3 regions of the Bradyrhizobium sp. P5_C12 genome follow, and region 1 is predicted to be linked to each of the others. Evidence: predicted binding sites of a transcription regulator. Region 1 holds the regulator's gene; each other region holds the start of a gene.
What was found. Region 1 encodes PhoB, which activates phosphate uptake and scavenging genes when phosphate is short. Its sites were predicted from a motif close to TGTCATNNANCTGTCAT; they were not measured.
Positions count from the first base shown of each region.

Region 1 (7,424 bases):
CCGGTTTTCATGTCAGGGGATTGGAAAACCATGGCGCTTTATCTGGGGTCGGAGGGTGGAAATGGAAGGGGGGGGCGGCGGGGCGGTCTGTTCCGGATGCAGTTATGATTGCACACGATATTGCAAATTCGGTGTCGCCCCGGCGAAGGCCGGGACCCATAACCACAGGGCGTGGTTATGCGAAGATTCGCCGTTCGGTACCCCTACTTTCCGCAACCGAGAGATCACGCGGTGATGGGTCCCGGCCTTCGCCGGGACGACGGATAGTTCGTCCCGCTACTTCACCGCATCAAAACACCAGGCCAGGATGCCCTTCTGCGCGTGCAGGCGGTTTTCGGCCTCGTCGAACACGACCGATTGCGGACCGTCGATCACCTCGTCGGTGACCTCCTCGCCGCGATGGGCGGGCAGGCAGTGCATGAACAGCGCGTCGGGCTTGGCCAGCGACATCAGCTTCGAATTGACCTGGTAGGGCTTGAGCACGTTGTGGCGGTGCTCGCCCTCCTTGTCGCCCATCGACACCCAGGTGTCGGTGACGACGCAATCGGCGCCGCGCACGGCAGCTTCCGCGTCGCTGCCCAGCATGATCGGCGCGCCGGTCGCCTTGATCCAGTCGCGCATCGCCTTCTTCGGCGCGAGCTCCGGAGGGGTCGCGACATTGAGCTGAAACTTGAAGCGCTCGGCCGCGTGCGCCCAGGACGCCAGCACGTTGTTGTCGTCGCCGGTCCATGCCACGGTCTTGCCCTCGATCGGGCCGCGATGCTCCTCATAGGTCATGAGGTCGGCCATCACCTGGCAGGGGTGCGAGCGCCGGGTCAGGCCGTTGATGACGGGCACGGTGGCGTTCGCCGCGAGCTCGAGCAGCGCCTCGTGGTTGAGGATGCGGATCATGATGGCGTCGACATAGCGCGACAGCACGCGCGCGGTGTCGGCGATGGTCTCGCCGCGGCCGAGCTGCATCTCGGCACCGGTGAGCATGATCGGCTCGCCGCCGAGCTGGCGCATGGCGACATCGAACGACACCCGCGTCCGCGTCGAGGGGCGCTCGAAGATCATCGCCAGCGTCTTGCCTTCGAGCGGCTTGACCGGTTGATGCGCCTTCTGCTTCGCCTTCATGGCGGAAGACGCCGCGAGCATGCGCTTGAGCTCCGCCAGCGGCAGCTCGTTGATATCGAGAAAATGCTTTGGCGCCTTGCTCATCAGCTTGCCGCCCGCTTGGTCTGGCCGGCCGACAACGCCGCGCAGGCGCGTTCGAGCCGCGCGACGCTGTCTTCGATCTCGGCCTCAGTGACGATCAAGGGCGGCAGGAAGCGCACGACGTTGTCACCGGCCCCAACGGTGAGAAGCTTCTCACCGCGCAGCGCCGCAACGAGATCACCGGAGGGCACCACGGCCTTGATGCCGATCAAGAGCCCCTCGCCGCGGACTTCGCTGACGACGTCGCCATGGCGGTCGATCACGGAGGCGAGCTTCTGCTTCAACAGCAACGACATCTTCTGCACGTGGTCGAAGAAGCCGGGCTTGAGCATGACGTCGAGCACCGCGTTCGCAGCGGAGATCGCGAGCGGATTGCCGCCGAAGGTCGAGCCGTGCGAGCCCGGCGTCATGCCGGACGCCGCTTCCGCGGTCGCAAGGCACGCGCCGATCGGGAAGCCGCCGCCGAGCGCCTTGGCCAGCGACATCACATCGGGCGTGACGCCGAGGCGACGATGCGCAAAGAGATCGCCGGTGCGGCCCATGCCGGTCTGCACCTCGTCGAACGCCAGCAACAGGCCGCGCTCGTCGCAGAGCTGGCGCAGCGCCTTGAGGAACGCCGGCGTCGCCGAACGCACGCCGCCCTCGCCCTGGATCGGTTCGATCAGGATGCCGGCGGTCTGCGGGCCGATGGCCTTCTTCACGGCGTCAAGATCGCCATGCGGGACCTGGTCGAAGCCGTCCATCGGCGGACCAAAGCCTTCGAGATATTTTGCCGAGCCGGTCGCAGCCAGCGTCGCCAGCGTGCGGCCGTGGAAGGCGCCCTCGAAGGTGATCATGCGATAGCGGTCGGGATGGCCTTTGGCGGCGTGATAGCGGCGCACGACCTTGATCACGCATTCCAGCGCCTCGGCGCCGGAATTGCAGAAGAATACGAAGTCCGCAAAGCTCTCGCTGCAGAGCCGGGCGGCAAGTCGCTCGCCATCCGGGCTCTGGAACAGGTTCGACATGTGCCAGAGTTTCGTGGCCTGCTCCTGCAACGCCTTGACCAGCGCGGGATGGGCATGGCCGAGCGCGTTCACCGCCACGCCAGAGGTGAAATCGAGATAGCGGTCGCCGTTGGTCGCGATCAGCCAGCAGCCTTCGCCGCGCTCAAAACCGAGGTCGGCCCTGGCGAAAACGGGGAGCAAATGCGGCGCTGCGCTGTTGGTCATGACGGTCACTTGGATGTTGCGGACGGACTGAGCGTGCATCACGCAACGCACCATTGACCGGCCCGGAAAACGAAACGTGCCGCCTTTTAAGGGCGGCACGCGTCACTATCTTATGCCTGGTAAAACGGGTGTCAATGCCGCCCGGAAAGCCTCACGAAACGCTGAATCCGTAGTCTTGCGGTGTCGATTTTGCGGTTTTTTGGCCACGGAACATGTGGAAGCGAGTCGGCGGACTCTTGCGCGTGAGTCACGCCATATTGTAGCGTTTGGCTTGTCAGATACGACATCTCGTGCAGGCGGTTCTGATCTCTAAGTCCTCATGTACCGGCGTAAACGTTCGGGCGCACTTCGCGCGCCCGGCGAGCCTTAAGGGATTCTGGCGGCACGGGTTTTTCAAGGCTTAGGCATTCGCTGTGAGGCCCCGATATGGCAGGCGCGCAGCGAGGGAAAGGGTGCAATGACGGTTTTGACCTGGTCCGATGATCGCGTCGAGCAGCTGAAAAAGCTCTGGGAGGCCGGACTTTCGGCCAGCCAGATCGCGGCGGAGCTCGGCAATGTGACCCGCAACGCCGTGATCGGAAAGGTGCACAGGCTTGGCCTGTCCGGCCGCGCCAAGAGCCCCTCTTCGGCCGCGCCCCGGCCGCGTAAGGCGCGTCCGGCACAGCACATGATGCGGGTGAGCCGCCCGATCTCGCGCGGCAACACCGCGTTGGCGCAGGCCTTCGAGGTCGAGGTGGAGGCCGAGCCGGTCACCTACGACAACGTGGTGCCGATGAGCCAGCGGCTGTCGCTGCTGGAATTGAACGAGGCGACCTGCCACTGGCCGGTCGGCGATCCCTCGAGCCCGGATTTCTTCTTCTGCGGCGGCAAGGCGCTGTCGGGCCTTCCCTATTGCGCCCAGCACTCGCGTGTCGCGTACCAGCCGGCGGCCGATCGCCGGCGCGCACCGGCCAAGCCGGGCCCGCGGTGAGTTAGCGGATATAGTCGTCCGTTAAAATGCCGCCATCACACGATGGCGGCTCGACACACTCCGATGTCGTCCCGGCGAAGGCCGGGACCCATAACCACCAGCAGATGTGGTTACAGGGATTCGGAGTTACCCTTCTCGCACAAACAATTGCGTCCTCGGGTTATGGGTCCCGGCCTTCGCCGGGACGACACCGATATCGTGGCGACAGCTCGCCAAACCAACTCGCTCTAGCCTACGTCTGCTCCGCCTTCGCGAAGCGATCGTCCAGCGCGTAGCCGGCGCCGCGCACGGTGCGGATCGGGTCCTGTTCGCGGCCGAGATTGAGCAGCTTGCGCAGGCGACCGATGTGCACGTCGACGGTGCGTTCGTCGATATAGATGTCGCGGCCCCAGACGCTGTCGAGCAGCTGCTCGCGCGAGAACACGCGACCGGGATGCTCCAGGAAGAACTCCAGCAGGCGATATTCGGTCGGGCCGAGATCGATCGGACGGCCCGAGCGCGCCACGCGGCGCTTGTCGCGATCGAGCTCGATGTCGCCAAAGGCGAGCACGGTGGCCAACCGCTCCGGGCTGGCGCGCCTGAGCAGGCCCTTCACGCGCGCGAGCAGCTCCGGCACCGAGAACGGCTTGACGATGTAGTCGTCGGCGCCGGTCGCAAGCCCGCGCACCCGCTCGCTCTCCTCGCCGCGGGCGGTGAGCATGATGATCGGAAGCTGCTTGGTCTCGGGCCGGGTGCGCAGCCGCCGGCACAGCTCGATGCCGGACAGCCCTGGCAGCATCCAGTCGAGTACGATCAGGTCGGGGATATGCTCCTTGAGGCGGGTGTCGGCGTCGTCGCCGCGCATCACCGTCTCGACGTCATAGCCGTCGCCTTCGAGGTTGTAGCGGAGAAGCTCGGTCAGGGCTTCCTCGTCCTCAACCACCATAATGCGTGCGCCCATGTGGTCGTCGCTCCTCAAGCCTTAAGTGTTCGGGACCGTCGTGGCGAAGGTCGTCATGTCGCCCTTCGGTCGCTTGTCGGTCATCGCCTGACCTTCGATCATGTAGAATACGGTCTCGGCGATGTTGGTGGCGTGGTCGCCGATCCGCTCGATGTTCTTGGCACAGAACATCAGGTGAATGCAGAACGAGATGTTGCGCGGATCCTCCATCATGTAGGTGAGGAGCTCGCGGAACAGCGAGGTGCAGATGGCGTCGACTTCCTCGTCGCCCTTCCACACCGCCATCGCCGCCGGCAGATCATGCGCGGCATAGGCGTCCAGCACCGACTTGACCTGCTGCTGCACGAGGTCGGTCATGTGCTCGAGGCCGCGGAACAGCTTGAGCGGATGGAAATCCGTCTCCAGCGCCGCGACGCGCTTGCCCATGTTCTTGGCGAGATCGCCGATGCGCTCGAGATCGGTCGCGACGCGCATGGCGCCGACGATCTCGCGCAGATCGACCGCCATCGGCTGGCGGCGGGCGATGGTGAGCACGGCGCGCTCCTCGATCTTCTTCTGGAGCGCGTCGATCTCGACGTCGGTCGCGACCACGCGCTGGCCGAGCGCAACGTCGCGGCGGATCAGCGCATCGACGGAATCGACGATCATGCGCTCGGCAATCCCGCCCATCTCCGCGACCAGGCGCGTAAGCTCCTGGAGGTCGGTGTCGAAGGCCTTTGCGGTATGTTCGGAAGCCATATCCTGTCTCCTCAGCCGAACCGGCCGGTGATGTAATCCTGCGTACGCCGATCGGTCGGCGACGTGAAGATCTTGCTGGTGTCGTCGAACTCGATCAACTCGCCGAGATACATGAAGGCGGTCTTGTCGGAGACGCGGGCCGCCTGCTGCATGTTGTGGGTGACGATGGCGATCGTGTAGTTCTCGGAGAGCTCCTGGATCAGCTCCTCGACCTTGGCGGTCGAGATCGGGTCCAGCGCCGAGCAGGGCTCGTCGAACAGGATCACCTCGGGCCGCACCGCCACCGTGCGGGCGATGCAGAGGCGCTGCTGCTGGCCGCCGGAGAGCGACAGGCCGGACGCATTGAGCTTGTCCTTGACCTCGTTCCACAGCGCGCCGCCGCGCAGCGCCTTCTCGACGCGGTCGTCCATCTCGGACTTCGAGATCTTCTCATAGAGACGGATGCCGAAAGCGATGTTCTCGTAGATCGTCATCGGGAACGGCGTCGGCTTCTGGAACACCATGCCGACGCGCGCGCGCAGCAGATTGAGGTCGAGCTTGGTGTCGAGGATGTTGGTCTGGTCGAGCATCAGCTGGCCGGTGGCGCGCTGGCCCGGATAGAGGTCGTACATCCGGTTGAAGATGCGCAGCAGGGTCGACTTGCCGCAGCCCGACGGGCCGATGAACGCCGTGACGCGATTGGTGCCGAGCGTCAGGTTGATGTTCTTAAGCGCATGGTGCTCGCCGTAATAGAAGTTGAGATTGCGCACGGTCACCTTGGGCGGCGCCTCGGGCAGCGTCGGCGACTGCGGGAGCCCGCCGGCTGCGCTCATCGATACGGAAAGATCACTCATTTTGCGGTCCTCTCGGCGCCAAGGATGCGCGCGCCAATGTTCAGGGCAAGCACGGTCAGGGTGATGAGCAGCGCCCCGCTCCACGCCAGCTGCTTCCAGTAGGCGTATGGGCTCTGCACGAAGTTGTTGATGGTGACCGGCAGGTTGGCCATCGTCTTGGTCAGGTCCAGGCTGAAGAACTGGTTCGACAGCGCGGTGAACAGCAACGGCGCGGTTTCGCCGGCGACACGGGCGGTCGCGAGCAGCACGCCGGTGATGAGGCCCGCGCGCGCCGAGCGATAGGCGATCCGCTTGATCACCAGCGAGCGCGGCAGACCGAGCGCGGATGCCGCCTCGCGCAACGCGTTCGGCACCAAGAGCAGCATGTCCTCGGTCGTGCGCAGCACCACCGGGATCACGATGACGGCGAGCGCGAGGCAGCCCGCGATCGCCGAGAAGCCGCGCATCGGCACCACCACCGCGCCATAGATGAACAGGCCGATGATGATCGAGGGGGCCGAGAGCAGGATGTCGTTGATGAAGCGGATCACCGAGGTCAGCTTGTCGTTGCGGCCGTATTCGGCGAGATAGGTGCCGGCGAACATGCCGAGCGGCGCACCGATGCCGACGCCGATCACCGTCATCAGCAGCGAGCCGACGATGGCGTTGAGCAGGCCGCCGTCAGTCGAGCCGGGCGGCGGCGTGTTCTCGGTGAAGATCTGGACGTTGAGTCCGGCCACGCCGTTGTAGAGCAGCGTGACCAGGATCAGCGCGAGCCAGGTGACGCCGAAGGCGGCGGCGGCCATGCAGAGCCCGCGGATGACGAAGTCCTTGCGGCGGCGGCGTGAATAGATCGGGTTCATGGCGTCAGTTCCCCGCCTTCTTTTCCAGCCGCATCAGCATCAGCCGCGCCGCGGCGAGCACGAAGAACGTCAGCACGAACAGCAGCAGGCCGAGCAGGATCAGGCCGGACTGGTGCAGGCCATCGCTTTCGGCGAATTCGGATGCGATCGCCGCCGAGATCGTGGTGCCGGGGGCGAAGATCGACCCCGAGATGCGGAACGAGTTGCCGATGATGAAGGTCACCGCCATGGTCTCGCCGAGCGCGCGTCCGAGCGCCAGCATGATGCCGCCGATCACGCCGACACGGGTGTAGGGGATCACCACGCTGCGGACGACTTCCCAGGTGGTGCAGCCGACGCCGTAGGCGGCCTCTTTGAGAACCGGCGGCACCGTCTTGAACACATCGACCGAGATCGCGGTGATGAAGGGCAGCACCATGATCGCGAGGATCAGCGCGGCGTTGAACAGGCTGAGATAGGACGGCGGGCCGGCGAAGATCGCGCCGAGCACGGGAATGCCGTCGAAAATCTTGATCATGAAGGGCTGGAAGCTGTTGGCCAGGAACGGGCCCAGCACGAAGAAGCCCCACATGCCGTAGATGATCGAGGGGATGCCGGCGAGCAGCTCGATCGCCATGCCGATCGGGCGGCGCAGCCATTGCGGGCACAGCTCGGTCAGGAAGATCGCAATGCCGAGACCGACCGGGATGGCGA
Region 1 covers NZ_JBFULU010000010.1:145,669-153,092, reverse strand. The annotation lists gene ACXJMY_RS12320 (Hsp33 family molecular chaperone) at 1-32, opposite strand, end outside; gene argF (ornithine carbamoyltransferase) at 277-1,200, opposite strand; gene ACXJMY_RS12310 (acetylornithine transaminase) at 1,200-2,408, opposite strand; gene ACXJMY_RS12305 (GcrA family cell cycle regulator) at 2,866-3,378, shown strand; gene phoB (phosphate regulon transcriptional regulator PhoB) at 3,611-4,318, opposite strand; gene phoU (phosphate signaling complex protein PhoU) at 4,340-5,056, opposite strand; gene pstB (phosphate ABC transporter ATP-binding protein PstB) at 5,068-5,889, opposite strand; gene pstA (phosphate ABC transporter permease PstA) at 5,886-6,731, opposite strand; gene pstC (phosphate ABC transporter permease subunit PstC) at 6,736-7,424, opposite strand, start outside.

Region 2 (7,424 bases), on a different contig from region 1:
CCGGAGCAGCAGCGGACGGCGGCGCAGCCTTGGGCGCAGCAGGTGCAGGCGCCGGAGCTTCAGCGGCCTTCGGCGGCGCGGCCGAGGCGCTCGGCTTCGCAGCCCCCGCGCCCGCAGCCTTGACGTCCTCGCCCTCGCCGGCGAGCACCGCGATCACGTCGTTGACCGGGACGTCCTGCGTGCCCTCGGGCACCAGGATCTTGGCGATCGTGCCCTCGTCGATGGCCTCGACCTCCATGGTCGCCTTGTCGGTCTCGATCTCGGCGATGACGTCGCCGGATTTGACCTTGTCGCCTTCCTTCTTCAGCCACTTGGCGAGGTTGCCCTTCTCCATCGTTGGCGAGAGAGCGGGCATCAGGATGTTGATGGGCATGCTGACCTCACGAAGAACTTCTCAAAACGTCGTCCTCGGGGCGAAGACGAACAGACCAGGTTTTAGTTGCCGATGTCGCCCTGCCAAAGGCGCTCATTGGCAGGATTGGAACGCCAAGTCTTCATCATGGTGATGGAGCGGTCGTCGGCAAGGTCGATCCAGGGGATGTTGAACTTGTCGAGGATGTCCTTGGAGCCCGGGAAGGTGACGGATTCCCCGATCACCACCAGCTTCACCTTGAACAGACCGAGCGCGCCGGCGCACATCGAGCATGGCGACAGCGTGGTGTACATGACGGTGTCGTGGAACGAGATCACGCCGGCCTCGCGCAGGCAGCTCATCTCGCCGTGCAGGATCACGTTGTTCTCCTGCACGCGGTTGTTGTGGCCGCGGGCGATGATCTTGTTGTCGCGCGTCAGCACCGCGCCGATCGGCAAGCCGCCCTGCGCGATCGAGGCCTCCGCCTCGCGGATCGCCTCCAGCATGAAATCGAAGTGATGGGATTCGATCGCCACGGTCAATGTCCCTTCTGCGATCGCGGCGTCGTGGTGCCGATATCGGTCGGCCGCTCGATCTCCGCCTGAAACATCTCCAGGATCCGGTTCAGGGCGTCCTCCTCGGTGTATTCGCTTTCGCGCGCATAGGCACGCGCGGCGTGGCGGGCGAGGTCGACGAGCAGCAGGCCCCACATGTCGGGCTCCTCGAAGGCGCGCTGGAACGCCATCGACAGCCCGCCGTCCAGCACGAAAACGCGCAGGATCTCGACCGCGTCCTCGCGGGCGATGACGTCGGGCGGCAGTGGCTGCTCCTTCGGGCCCGCCATGGTCTACCTGTAGCAGACGGCTTTGGCGGCCTCGACCACTTCAGCCGCCGAGGGAAGCGCGAGCTTCTCCAGGTTCGCGGCATAGGGCATCGGCACGTCCTTGCCGGAGACGCGGGCAACCGGCGCATCCAGATAGTCGAAGGCGTTCTCCATGATGCGCGCGGCGATCTCGGCGCCGACGCCGCTCTGCGCCCAGCCCTCTTCCACCGTGACGGCACGGCCGGTCTTCTTGACCGAGTTGACGATGGTCTCGGTGTCCATCGGCCGCAGCGTGCGCAGGTCGATCACCTCGGCCTCGATGCCGTCCTTGGCGAGCTCGTCGGCGGCCTTCAGCGCGTAGGTCATGCCGTTCGACCAGGAGATGATGGTGACGTGGCTGCCGGAGCGCACGATGCGCGCCTTGCCGATCGGGATCACGAAATCGTCGAGCTTCGGCACCTCGCCGGTATGGCCGTAGAGCACTTCGTTCTCGAGGAAGATCACCGGATTGGGATCGCGGATCGCGGCCTTGAGCAGGCCCTTGTAATCGGCGGCCGAGAACGGCGCGACGACCTTGAGACCCGGAACGTTCGAATACCAGGACGAGTAGTCCTGGCTGTGCTGGGCGGCAACGCGCGCGGCGGCGCCGTTCGGCCCGCGGAACACGATCGAGCAGCCCATCTGGCCGCCCGACATGTAGAGCGTCTTGGCGGCGGAGTTGATGATCTGGTCGATCGCCTGCATGGCGAAGTTGAAGGTCATGAACTCGACGACCGGCTTCAGCCCGGTCATCGCGGCGCCGACGCCGATTCCGGCAAAGCCGTGCTCGGTGATCGGGGTGTCGATCACGCGCTTGGCGCCGAATTCCTGCAACAACCCTTGCGTCACCTTGTAGGCGCCCTGATATTCCGCGACCTCCTCGCCCATCACGAAGACGTCGGCGTCGCGGCGCATCTCTTCGGCCATGGCGTCGCGCAGGGCTTCGCGGATGGTCTGCGTCACCATCTCGGTGCCGGCAGGCACTTCCGGATCTGGCTCGGCGACAGCCTGCGGCGCGGGCGCAGCCCTGGGCGCGGGTGCCTCGGCCTTCGCGGCGGCCGCGGCTGCGGGCTCCGCGGCCTTCTGCGGGGCAGGTGCCGGCGCCTTGGCGAGATCGGCGGCGCTCTCGCCGTCGGCGAGAATCGTCGCGATCGGCGTGTTGACGGCAACGTCGGCGGTCCCCTCGGGGATCAGGATCTTGCCGAGCGTGCCCTCGTCGGTCGCCTCGACCTCCATGGTCGCCTTGTCGGTCTCGATCTCGGCGATGACGTCGCCAGACTTGATCGTCTCACCCTCTTTTTTCAGCCACTTGGCGAGGTTGCCCTTCTCCATCGTGGGTGACAACGCGGGCATCAGCACTTGAATTGGCATATCGGCTCCAAAAGAAAGCTTGCGCGCGTTCAGCGGTAAATGTCGGTCCAGAGCTCGGCGGCATCCGGCTCGGGATCATGCTGGGCAAAGTCGGCGGAGGCATTGACGATGTCACGCACCTCGGCGTCGATCGCCTTCAGGTCCTGCTCGCTGACCTTGGCCGCGAGCAGGCGGTTGCGCACCTGCTCGATCGGGTCCTGGTCGTGGCGGACTTTTTCGACCTCCTCGCGCGTTCTGTACTTTGCGGGGTCGGACATCGAGTGGCCGCGATAACGGTAGGTCTGCATCTCCAGGATGAAGGGGCCCTTGCCGGCGCGGCACCAGGCGGCAGCCTCGTCGCCGGCGGCCTTCACGGCGCGGACGTCCATGCCGTCGACCTGCTGGCCGGGAATGTTGAACGAGGCGCCGCGCTTGGAGAAATCCTGCTGCGCCGAGGCGCGCGACACCGAGGTGCCCATGGCGTAGCGGTTGTTCTCGATGACGTAGATCACCGGCAGCTTCCACAGCTCGGCCATGTTGAAGCTCTCATAGACCTGGCCCTGGTTGGCCGCACCGTCGCCGAAATAGGTGACGCTGACATTGTCGTTACCACGATAGCTGTTGGCGAAAGCCAGCCCGGTGCCGAGCGAGACCTGCGCGCCGACGATGCCGTGGCCGCCGTAAAAGTGCTTCTCCTTGCTGAACATGTGCATGGAGCCGCCCTTGCCCTTGGAATAGCCGCCGCGGCGGCCGGTGAGCTCGGCCATGACGCCGTTGGCCTCCATGCCGGTGGCGAGCATGTGGCCGTGATCGCGATAGCCGGTGATGACCTGATCGCCCTGCTTCAGGGCCATCTGCATGCCGACCACCACGGCCTCCTGGCCGATATAGAGGTGGCAGAAGCCGCCGATCGCGCCCATGCCGTAGAGCTGGCCGGCTTTTTCCTCGAACCGCCGGATCAGGAGCATGTCGCGGAGCGCCTTGAGCTCCTGTTCCTTGGTGAATTCCGGGGGCGAACCGCCGTTGGTCTTGTCCTGTGGAGTGCTTGCGGCGGCTTTCTTGGGTGCGGCCATGGGAATTCCGGGTCAGAGAAATCTAAGCCCTCTCTAACCTAACTCAATCGCGTGCGAAAGCACCGCGGCGGCATGGCACGACTTTCATTATGCCGCACTGCAACGTGGCCGAAATTTTGCAAAACCTTTGGCGCGGATCAGGCAACATTAGCTCCGCCGCGAAGCCGGGCTTACCAGCCCAGCTCCCGCAGATAGGCCGTGCGGGCACCTACCCCCGTATGCGTGAAGTCGGTGAAGACCCCATCGACGCCAAGTCGGAAGAATTTGAGATATTCCAGGCCTGGATCGCCGCGATAGTCGGCGGCGAGATATTTCTTCTCGTTGCGGAACGTGAAGACATGCACGAACAGGCCGAGCTTGTGCGCATCGGCAATGAGGCTGGTCGGCTCCTGCGTCGAAGCCTCCGGCGTCGATCCCTTGTAGGGCGTGCCGTCGGCGTTGCTGTCCTTCCACGGCGCAATCTTGAGCGGAACGATATAGGGCTTCCACGGACCGATGCCGTCGGCGTAGGTCTTGATCTGCGCGAGGCCCTCCGGGGTCAGCATCGAATCGTACAGCCGCGCATCGCCCGCAACCGTCCAGTCGAACGGACGAGAATTGGTGATGTTGTTGAGGAGAACCTTGCCGGTCTTGAAGTCGATGCCGTTGCCATCGACGAGCTGGACCTGCCGCGTCTCCAGGCCACGGCTGCGCATATATTTCAGGCTGCCCGGCTCGAAGCTCTGAACGAGGATGGGCGCGTCCTTGGTGTTGAGGCCGTTGTCCTTGATGATCTTGATCAGGGCATCCTCGAGCGGGCGGCTGCCGGGCGCGCCGCAGCCGTTGGCGATCGCCTGGGCATTGTTCCAGGTCGGGTTCTTGGTTTCCGGGTAGACGAGGATCGAACGCCCCGTCTCCTTGCTCTTGGCCTTGGCGATGTCGATGACATCCTGGAAGCTGATGATCGGCAGCTTGCCGTTGAAGACCTTTGGCCTTTCATTGGCCGCGTCATAGGTGGTGCCGCCAATCCAGCTCTTCAGCTCGGCCATGGTGAAATCGGTGATGGACCAATCATTGGTATGGTCTTCGCCGTCGACGATCAGCGATTTCAGCACCGATTTGGGATCGGCCGGATCAATGAGATCGGTGAGATAGTCAGCAGGCACGCCGGTGGCAGACGGCGCCTTGACGCGCACACCGGGCACCGTGCGCTTGCGCGCGGCCACAGCCGCATTGGTCTTCGCCACCTCAGCAATGTTGGTGTTGTCAGCCAGCCAAGGGTTATGGCGCACCACCAGGACGCAGTCCTTGGTCAGATGCAAATCCTCTTCGAGCGCATCGGTTCCGAGCGCCGCGGCAAGTTCGTAGGATGCCTCAGTCTCTTCAGGCACCAGCCCCGGCAGTCCGCGATGTCCGAGGATCAGCGGCGGCTTTCCGTCAACGGTCAGGAAGTGCTTGGCGCCGGCCGGTGCCGGGCCGGTTTGCGCGACGGCCATCGATGGCGGCAGGAATGCCAAGGCCGCCGCGCCGAACAGCATCGCTCCAACACGCGTCTTCCGTCCTGAACGACTGTTCTTCATGGCCGAGCCTCCGTCCTTGCCTGGCATCGCTTCGAATGCCACACGCGCCGACCTGAATGAATAAAGTCGGCGCTCCCGTCTTGTCTCAATTCTCTGACAGACGGATGACGGCGGGCCCGACGGACAACAGCCCGGAACGAGCGGCGCGGAACAGCGCCGCCCGCTCCTGCCCGATCAGAAGAAGCCGAGCTTCTTTGGGCTGTAGCTGACCAGGAGGTTCTTGGTCTGCTGGTAGTGATCGAGCATCATCTTGTGGGTCTCGCGCCCGACCCCCGACTGCTTGTAGCCGCCGAACGCCGCATGCGCGGGATAGGCATGGTAGCAGTTGGTCCAAACCCGGCCCGCCTGGATCGCCCGGCCGAAGCGGTAGCAGCGGTTGGCATCGCGGCTCCAGACGCCGGCCCCGAGGCCATAGAGCGTGTCATTGGCGATCGCGAGCGCCTCGTCGTCGGTCTTGAAGGTCGTGACGGAAACGACGGGGCCAAAGATCTCCTCCTGGAAGATTCGCATCCTGTTGTGGCCCTCGAACACGGTCGGCTGAACGTAGAAGCCGCCGGCGAGATCACCTGCGAGCTCGGCACGTCCGCCGCCGGCGAGGAGCTTGGCGCCCTCCTCCTTGCCGATGTCGATATAGGAGAGGATCTTCGCCAGCTGCTCGCTGGAGGCCTGCGCGCCGATCATGGTGTCGGCGTCGCGCGGATCGCCCTGCTTGATCGCGGCCACGCGCTTGAGCGCCCGCTCCATGAAGCGGTCATAGATCTCCTCGTGGACCAGCGCCCGGCTCGGACAGGTGCAGACCTCGCCCTGATTCAGCGCGAACATGACGAAGCCCTCGATCGCCTTGTCGAAGAAGTCGTCGTCTTCCGCGGTGACGTCGTTGAAGAAGATGTTCGGCGACTTGCCGCCGAGCTCCAGCGTCACGGGAATCAGGTTCTGGCTGGCATATTGCATGATCAGCCGGCCCGTCGAGGTCTCGCCGGTGAAGGCGATTTTTGCAATCCGCGGGCTCGAGGCGAGCGGCTTGCCGGCTTCCAGGCCAAAGCCGTTGACGATGTTGAGGACACCGGGCGGCAACAGGTCGGCGACGATCTCGGCCCAGACCATGATCGAGGCCGGCGTCTGCTCGGCCGGCTTGAGCACCACGCAATTGCCGGCGGCGAGCGCCGGGGCGAGCTTCCAGCAGGCCATCAGCAGCGGGAAGTTCCACGGGATGATCTGGCCGACGACGCCAAGCGGCTCGTGGAAATGATAGGCGATGGTGTCGTGATCGATCTCGCCGATCGAGCCTTCCTGGGCGCGGACGACGCCGGCGAAGTATCGGAAGTGATCGATCGCCAGCGGCAGGTCGGCGGCGCGGGTCTCGCGGATCGGCTTGCCGTTGTCCCAGGTCTCGGCGATCGCAAGGCGCTCGAGATTTTCTTCCATGCGGTCGGCGATGCGGTTCAGGACCGCGGCGCGCTCGGCAACGCTGGTGCGTGCCCAGGCGCCCTTGGCGGCATGCGCCGCGTCGAGCGCGGCCTCGACGTCCTGATGGTCGGAGCGTGCGATCTTGCAGACGATCTGGCCGTTCACCGGCGAGGCGTTGTCGAAATACTTGCCGGAGATCGGCGCGACGAATTTGCCGCCGATGAAATTGTCATAGCGTGCGGCGAAGGGAACTTTGGTGACGCTGAGGAATTCCACCTTGTTCATTGATCACTCCCGATGTTTGCTGTTTGCGCAATTCGTCGTGTGCTCACGACTTGCGCAGACGATGTCGCGGGAGGCGTTTTCTGTCAGCCCGGGCGGGAGCGATGGCGGAGCCGACCTGTCGCAGTTCTGCGACAGTCGTGGGCGAGGCGAGTGCCAGAGGGAGCGCTTGCGGCCTCCACATCGTCATTGCGAGCGTAGCGAAGCAATCCAGAGTCCCTCCGCGGAAAGATTCTGGATTGCTTCGCTACGCTCGCAATGACGACTGATGAAACAGCAGCGCTCAATGCGCGTTCAGCCCGAACCGATTGAGCTTCCGGTGCAGGGTCGCGCGGCTCACGCCCAAGGCCTTGGCGGCCGCCGAAACATTGCCGCCCGCGCGCAACAGCGCCCGCTGCAGCACCGCGCGCTGACCTCCGGCAAGGTGGTCATGCGCGGCATCGCCGCCGAGGAGATCGGCCGCGGGCACCGGCTGCAACGGGCGGCCGGGCGCGATTCCCAATCCCACCCGGGCAGACCTTGTCGCGCCTATCACGAGA
Region 2 covers NZ_JBFULU010000037.1:20,332-27,755, forward strand. The annotation lists gene ACXJMY_RS27325 (pyruvate dehydrogenase complex dihydrolipoamide acetyltransferase) at 1-373, opposite strand, end outside; gene ACXJMY_RS27330 (nucleoside deaminase) at 436-888, opposite strand; gene ACXJMY_RS27335 (DUF5076 domain-containing protein) at 891-1,196, opposite strand; gene ACXJMY_RS27340 (pyruvate dehydrogenase complex E1 component subunit beta) at 1,200-2,585, opposite strand; gene pdhA (pyruvate dehydrogenase (acetyl-transferring) E1 component subunit alpha) at 2,615-3,637, opposite strand; gene ACXJMY_RS27350 (glycerophosphodiester phosphodiesterase family protein) at 3,808-5,196, opposite strand; gene adh (aldehyde dehydrogenase) at 5,371-6,888, opposite strand; gene ACXJMY_RS27360 (GAF domain-containing protein) at 7,169-7,424, opposite strand, start outside.
Region 2: a site for PhoB is predicted at 5,290-5,306, ahead of ACXJMY_RS27350 (glycerophosphodiester phosphodiesterase family protein). Genes of this name have one in related genera too.

Region 3 (7,424 bases), on a different contig from region 1:
TTCCGCAACGCCGCCGAGGAGCTCGGGCTCACCAGCACGACTCTGATGCGCCGGGTCGACCGGCTCGAAGAGAGCATCGGCTGCAAGCTGTTCCTGCGCGACCAGAGCGGGCTCACGCTCAGCGACGAAGGCATCGCGATGATTGCCGACGTCTCGCACATGGAGCGTCACGCCTTCAACGTATTCCGGCGTGCCTCTCGCTCCTCGAACGATACGTCCGGCACCGTGCGCGTCGCGGTGACGGAAGGTCCCGGCAATTTCTGGATCCTGCCGCGACTGATCGACTTCCAGAAGACCTACCGCAAGATCGCCGTCGATCTGCGCTGTGCCATGGAGCAGGCCGACGTTGCGCGTCTGGAATCCGATATCGCCATCCAGCTCGAGCCGCCGACCAATCCAGATCTCATCGTCACCAAGCTCGGCCGGCTGCACATCTATCCCTTCGTCTCCCGGGAGTACGAGACCCTCTACGGCGTGCCGTCGACGCTGGCCGAGTTGAAGAACCATCGCATCGTCAAGCAGAGCGCGCCACAGGTCGACGACAGCGCCTATGCGCGCGTGCTCGGGTTGAAGTCGCTGGAGGGCATCGTCGGGATCAAGACCAATTCCTCGGTCGGCGTGCTCTATGCAGTGGAGCGCGGCGCCGGGATCGGCTTCCTGCCGACGGTGTCGATCGCCCTCGGCGCCTCGCTCGTCGCCGTCGATCTCGGCGTGAGCCACCACGCCGATCTCTGGCTCACCTATCACAAGGAGTTTCGTGCCTCCGAGCGGCACAAGATCGTGGTCGAGTGGCTGAAGAAGATCTTCGATCCCAAGACCTATCCCTGCTTCCGCGACGAGTTCATCCATCCGAACGCGCTGGTGCCGATGATGACGGCCGCGCGCGATGGCTTTGGCCTGACCGGCTATGTCGCGGCGACGCCGATGTAGGCGCAGGCGGACCTTGCCTCACCACCGGTATTCGAAACCGACCGTGCCCTGGTGCGACGTGAGCTCATTGCGGAACTTGCCGTCGTAATTGATGTAGAGCCGCGCGGTGTTGGTCAGGCTGAGCGAGGCCGAGGCGCCGGCATCCATGCCGTAGCGGCTCTCGCCGATGCCGGGCACGATGATGCTTTCCGTCCCCAGGCTGACCTGGATCGAGCCCAGGTTCTGATAGAAATTGTCGACGAACTTGCCATAGGCCGACAGGTCCAGAATTTTCTGGTCGAAGATGAAGTAGCGCCCGATCTCGGCCCCGATCATGACGCGCGCGCGCGAGAGCGCCGTCGAGCCGACGTTCAACGGATCAAGTCCGCCGGCCTCCTGGAACGCCGCGCTGGTGGCGCGGACATATTCGAGCGCACCCTTGGGCACGACGCGCATCTGATCCTGGGTCCAGTAATAGCTGATCTCGGTCAGCGCGCCGTCGACCGACGCGCGATAGCCCGCCGTCGCCAGGCCAAAGCCGGTGTCCCGGCTGGAACGGACCTTGCCGAAACCGTGCACCACCGCGAAAGCCCAGGTCCACGGGCCCTTGTCGACCGAGCCACTGAAGCCGAGCTGGGTCAGGTCGAGCGTTGCCGACTGGAGCGCGAGCGGCACGTCGATGTCGGTGTGGCTCTGGTCGACGGAGAAGCCGATGTTGACGCCCGGCGCAAGCCGCGCACCGAAGCCGCCAACGCCGCCAACGGTCTTGCGCGTGTCGCCGACGAAATCGCCCTGCGCATCGGTCCGGACCGAGATGCCATAACCCTCGAACCAGGTGCGGTAGCGCGGGTCCTGCGTGCTCTCGGACGCGCCGCCACCGCCGGGATTGGTCCGCAGCGATCGGTCGATGCCGCCCGAGGCCCGGTTGCCGAGCCGCTCCAGGAAGTTCGATCCGAGATCGAGCGTGGTCGCACTCGGCACCGGAATCGGAGTCGGTGACGGTATTGGCGTGGGTGTCGGCGTGGGCGTCGGGCTCTGCGCAAAGCCTGGCGTGGCCGCCGACATCATCGCGACGAACGCAACAGCCATCGCAATCGCGACCCGGCGGACGCGGTCCAACCCGGTCGTCTGCCGTGTCCCGGAGGGCTGCGATGGGCAGCTCATGACCACAAATCCCGAAGCAAAATGGCGGCCCGCAAAAATGCAACACGACCGGCGCACGCGTGCGGCGATTTGTGCTGAACTGCCACGGAGGGTCAACCGTTTGGCCCCCCATGGCCGAGGCGATTGCCCCTGATTGTGGTTCTACGGCCACAGGTCGCAAATTGTCGTCGCATTCGGCCGGGCCCGGTCTTGAAATTCGCGCATGGCTTGCTAACGCGCGATTTTCGTGTTGCAATATCAGACACAATCGGAATTGGCGCTCGGCTGTGCGTTTCGCGACATTGAGATTCAAGACTCGAACAGACTTCCGGAAGCCCGTTTGTGGCGTGGCACGCGTAAAGCGGCCGCGTCTTTTTTATATCTAGCGGAGGAGACTGAGGATGCCGCAAAAGGGCACCGTCAAATGGTTCAACCCGACCAAGGGCTATGGGTTCATCAAGCCGAACGGCAGTGACAAGGACGTGTTCGTCCACATCTCCGCCGTTGAGCGTGCCGGACTCTCCACCCTGAACGAAAACCAGGTGGTTGAATACGACCTCGTGGAAAACCGCGGCAAAGCATCCGCGGAAAACCTCAAGGTCTCCTGATTTCTCTCAAGCCTACGCGCGAGAGATCATGACGTTGCCCCCGGCTCTGCCGGGGGTTTTTTGTTTGTAGCGATGACCTTGTTTGCAACGATAACGATAAAGAAAAGCGCGAGCGCAATCGCGCTTCAGCTCGCCACCACCGGCGCAACCAGAAAATTCTCCGACGCCGCGCTGCCCGCCGTCTTGCAGATATCGCCTTCGATCCGGACCTTGCCGGTTGCGAGCAGCCGTAGCGCTTCGGGATAGATGCGGTGCTCGACTTCCAGGATCCGCTCCGACAGCGTGGCGCCGGTATCGTTGTCGCTGACGGGGACCGCACCCTGCATCACGATCGGGCCGGCATCGGTCTCGGGGATGACGAAGTGCACCGTCGCACCGGACAGTTTGACGCCGGCACGCAAGGCCTGGCCGTGCGGGTCGAGGCCGGGGAACGACGGCAGCAGCGAGGGATGGATGTTGAGCATCCGCCCGTACCAGGCCCTGGTGAATTCGGCTGTGAACAGGCGCATGAAGCCACCCAGGCAGATCAGCTCGATTCCGTGCTGATCGAGCGCGGCTTGCAGCACCGCCTCGAACCCGGCGCGGTCCTTGCCGAACGGCTTGCTCTCGATCACCAGCGTCTTCACGCCGCTCGCCTTGGCCCTTTCGAGCCCCAGCGCATCGGCCTTGTTGGAGATGACGAGCGAAATCTCGGCCGGAAAATCCGGCGCGGCCGCGGCCTTGATCAGCGCGGCCATGTTGGAGCCCCGCCCCGAGATCAGGATGGCGACACGGCGCTTCATGGTGCTCACAGCGCCAGATCGAGGTGGCCGTTATAGACGACGCGGTGCTCGCCCTCAGCCGGGATCACCGTGCCCAGCTGCGCCACGGTTTCACCTGCGTCGGTCAAGACCCGCACGACCTCGTCGACCTTGTCCGGCTCGACGATCGCGATCATGCCGATGCCGCAGTTGAAGGTGCGCAGCATTTCCAGCTCGGCGATGCCGGCTTGCGCGGCCAGCCATTTGAACACCGGGAGCACCGGCAGACGCGCGAGATCGATGCCGACGCCGAGGTGCTTCGGCAGCACGCGCGGAATGTTGTCGGTGAAGCCGCCACCGGTGATGTGGGCAAGGCCCTTCACGGCACCGGTCTCCCGGATCGCGCGCAGGCACGATTTGACGTAGAGCTTGGTCGGCGTCAGCAGCGCGCCGCCGAGCGTCATCACCGGCGCGAACGGCGCCTGCGCGGCGAAGCCAAGGCCGGACTGCTCGACGATCTTGCGCACCAGCGAGAAACCGTTGGAATGCACGCCGGAGGACGCGAGCCCGATCACGGCATCGCCCGCGGCGATGTCCTTGCGGGGCAGCAACGTGCCCCGCTCCGCGGCGCCGACGGCAAAGCCGCCGAGGTCGTAATCGCCATCCTTGTAGAGGCCCGGCATCTCGGCGGTCTCGCCGCCGATCAGGGCGCAGCCGGATTCGCGGCAGCCCTCGGCGACACCCGCGACGATCGCCGCGGTCGCCTCGGGATCGAGCTTGCCGCAGGCGAAATAATCGAGGAAGAACAGCGGCTCGGCGCCCTGCACCACGAGGTCGTTGACCGACATGGCGACGAGATCGATGCCGATCCCGCCGTGCAGGCCGGTCTCGATGGCGATCTTCACCTTGGTGCCGACGCCGTCGGTGGCGGCGACCAGGACAGGGTCCTTGAAACCGGCCGCCTTGAGGTCGAACAGGCCGCCGAAACCGCCGATTTCGGCGTCGGCGCCGGGCCGTGCGGTGGCGCGCACCATCGGCTTGATCAGGTCGACCAGGCGGTTGCCCGCGTCGATATCGACGCCTGAATCGGCGTAAGTGAGGCCGTTTTTGCGGTCGGTCATGCCCGATTTCCAGTGGGTTTGCGGCTGGTTACGTCGAATTCCGGGGACACGCAATGGCTCGCATGGCGCCTCGCGCAGTACTATGTAGAGATATCAACCGGTTCAGCCTTCAAACGGGCCGGATTCGAGGTCAGGCCGGGTGCCGGGAAGCGCCGCGTGAGTATTCCGAATATCATTACCCTGGGCCGCATCATGCTGGTCCCGATCATTGTCTGGGCCATCGTGTCGAGCCAAATGGAGGTGGCGTTTGCCGTCTTCCTGATCGCCGGCATCAGCGACGCCGTGGACGGCTTCCTCGCCAAGCGCTTCAACATGACCAGCGAGCTCGGGGCCCTGCTCGACCCGCTCGCCGACAAGGCGCTGCTGGTCTCGATCTACCTGGCGCTCGGCATCTGGGGCGACATCCCGCGCTGGATCGTGATCCTGGTGGTCTCGCGCGACATCATGATCGTCGCTGCCGTGATCGTATCCTGGCTGTTCGACAAGCCGGTCGAGATGAAGCCGTCGAAGGTGTCCAAGCTGAACACCGCGGCCCAGGTGTCCTACGCGGCCCTGGTGCTGGCCGCGCTTGCCTTCGGCTTCAAGCCGGCGCCCTATGATATGATCCTGATGGGCCTCGTCACGATCTTCACGCTCTCCTCCGTCTCGCTCTATCTCGTCGAGTGGCTGCGGCACATGAGCACGATCGAGGTCAAGTGAGCGCGGAAATGGCCCCGCAAAAGGCCAACTCGGGCGCAATACGTCGAATCTTTCAAGCAAGGCCGGCCGTCCGGCATGGAGCAAAGCAAGCCGTGGCAGGCCGCGTTCATCCCCGACAATTGGCGTTTTCGCTTCCCCATGCGGAAAGCCTGAGCCGGGACAATTTCCTCGAAGGCCCCGCCAGCGCCGCCGGTCTCGCCCTGATCGACAGCTGGCCGGAATGGCCGAACCGGATCATGTGGCTGGCCGGCCCTGAAGGGAGCGGCAAGAGCCATCTCGCCGCGATCTGGGCCGAGGACGCCGGCGCCCGCTCCACCACGGCCAATGCGCTGGCCCCCGCGACCGTCCCGGGCGCGCTTGCGACCGGCGCGCTGGTGGTCGAAGATCTCAAGGCAAAGGACTTTGACGAACGCGCCCTCTTCCACTTGATGAACCTCGCACGCGAAGACGGCGCCTACGTCCTCTTCACCGGCCGCGAGGTGCCGGCTGCGCTCGACATCGAGCTGCGCGACCTGCGCTCGCGGCTGCGTGCCGTCCCGGTGGTCTCGCTGCTACCGCCCGACGACCAGCTGTTCCGCGGCCTGATCGTCAAGTTCTGCACCGACCGCCAGCTCTCCGTCGACGAGAGCGTTGTCAGCTACCTCGTCACCCGCCTGGAGCGGTCCTCAGCCGCCGCCCGGCAGGCCGTCGAACGGCTCGACAGCGAGTCCCTGCGGCTCGGCCGCCCCGTCACCCGGGCGCTGGCCGCCGAGCTCTTGCGCGACGGCTGACCGCCCCCGCGATTCCCTAGGCCGCTTGACGCGGGGACGCGGCGGAACATCAATGTCATCGAAACGTCATCGCACTAACACATGCTCTCGCCGGTTTTGCGCATAAGTCGCAAGGTGAGACGAACAAGATGGACCGACTTCTGATGGACTCCGCGCAAGCCGTTGAAATTAAAGAAAAAATCCAGGAGCCCGAAGGTCAGCCGGCGATCGCTTCCAGCCCCGAGCGCTTCATCAACCGCGAACTGTCCTGGCTGCATTTCAACCGGCGCGTCCTGGAGGAAGCGGTCAATCCCAGCCACCCCGTGCTGGAGCGGGTGCGATTCCTGTCGATTTCGGCGAATAACCTCGACGAATTCTTCATGGTCCGCGTCGCCGGCATCAAGGCCCAGGTGCGCGAGGGCATTGCCGAGCGAAGCCCCGACGGTCTGACCCCGTCCGAGCAGCTTGCGCTGATCAACCGCACCGTGTCCCAGCTCGCTTCCGACCAGCAGGCGATCTGGCGCGACCTGCGCGGCTCGCTGGCCGATGTCGGCATCGTGCTGGTCGACGGCAAGGACGTCACCAAGGCGGAGCGGACCTGGATCGAGGACTACTTCCTCAACAACGTGTTCCCGCTGTTGACGCCGCTCGCGATCGACCCGGCCCACCCCTTCCCCTTCATCCCAAGCCTCGGCTTCACCATCGCGCTCCAACTCACGCGCGCCGCCGACGGCAAGCAGATGAACGCGCTGATCCGCATGCCCGGCAAGATCGACCGCTTCATCCGCATGCCCAGCGAGGGCACGGTGCGGCTGATCACCCTGGAGCAGGCGACCGCCCTGTTCATCAACCGCCTGTTCCCCGGCTACAACCTGCACGGCCATGGCGCCTTCCGCATCATCCGCGACTCCGAGCTCGAAATCGAGGAAGAGGCCGAAGACCTCGTCCGCCTGTTCGAGACCGCGCTGAAGCGGCGCCGCCGCGGCTCGGTGATCCGGCTCGAGATCGACGCCAAGATGCCGGAGCAACTGCGCAGCTTCGTGCAGCACGCGCTGTCGGCCGCCGACGACGAGGTGTTCCTGGTCGACGGCGTGCTCGCCATGAACGAGCTCTCCCAGCTCACCCGTCTCGATCGGCCCGACCTCGAATTCACGCCATACGTGCCGCGCCATCCCGAGCGCGTGCGCGAGCACGGCGGCGACATCTTCGCCGCGATCCGGCAGAAGGACCTGGTCGTCCACCACCCCTACGAATCCTTCGACGTGGTGGTGCAGTTCCTGCAGCAGGCCACGCGCGATCCCGACGTCGTCGCGATCAAGCAGACGCTCTACCGCACCTCCAACAACTCGCCGATCGTGCGTGCGCTTGCCGAAGCCGCCGAAGCCGGCAAGTCCGTCACCGCGCTGATCGAGCTGAAGGCGCGCTTCGACGAGGAGGCCAATATCCGTTGGGCGC
Region 3 covers NZ_JBFULU010000030.1:26,202-33,625, reverse strand. The annotation lists gene ACXJMY_RS24495 (LysR family transcriptional regulator) at 1-930, shown strand, start outside; gene ACXJMY_RS24490 (autotransporter outer membrane beta-barrel domain-containing protein) at 949-2,073, opposite strand; gene ACXJMY_RS24485 (cold-shock protein) at 2,454-2,660, shown strand; gene purN (phosphoribosylglycinamide formyltransferase) at 2,786-3,442, opposite strand; gene purM (phosphoribosylformylglycinamidine cyclo-ligase) at 3,448-4,521, opposite strand; gene ACXJMY_RS24470 (CDP-alcohol phosphatidyltransferase family protein) at 4,678-5,220, shown strand; gene ACXJMY_RS24465 (chromosomal replication initiator DnaA) at 5,313-5,990, shown strand; gene ACXJMY_RS24460 (RNA degradosome polyphosphate kinase) at 6,134-7,424, shown strand, end outside.
Region 3: a site for PhoB is predicted at 6,044-6,060, ahead of ACXJMY_RS24460 (RNA degradosome polyphosphate kinase). Genes of this name have one in related genera too.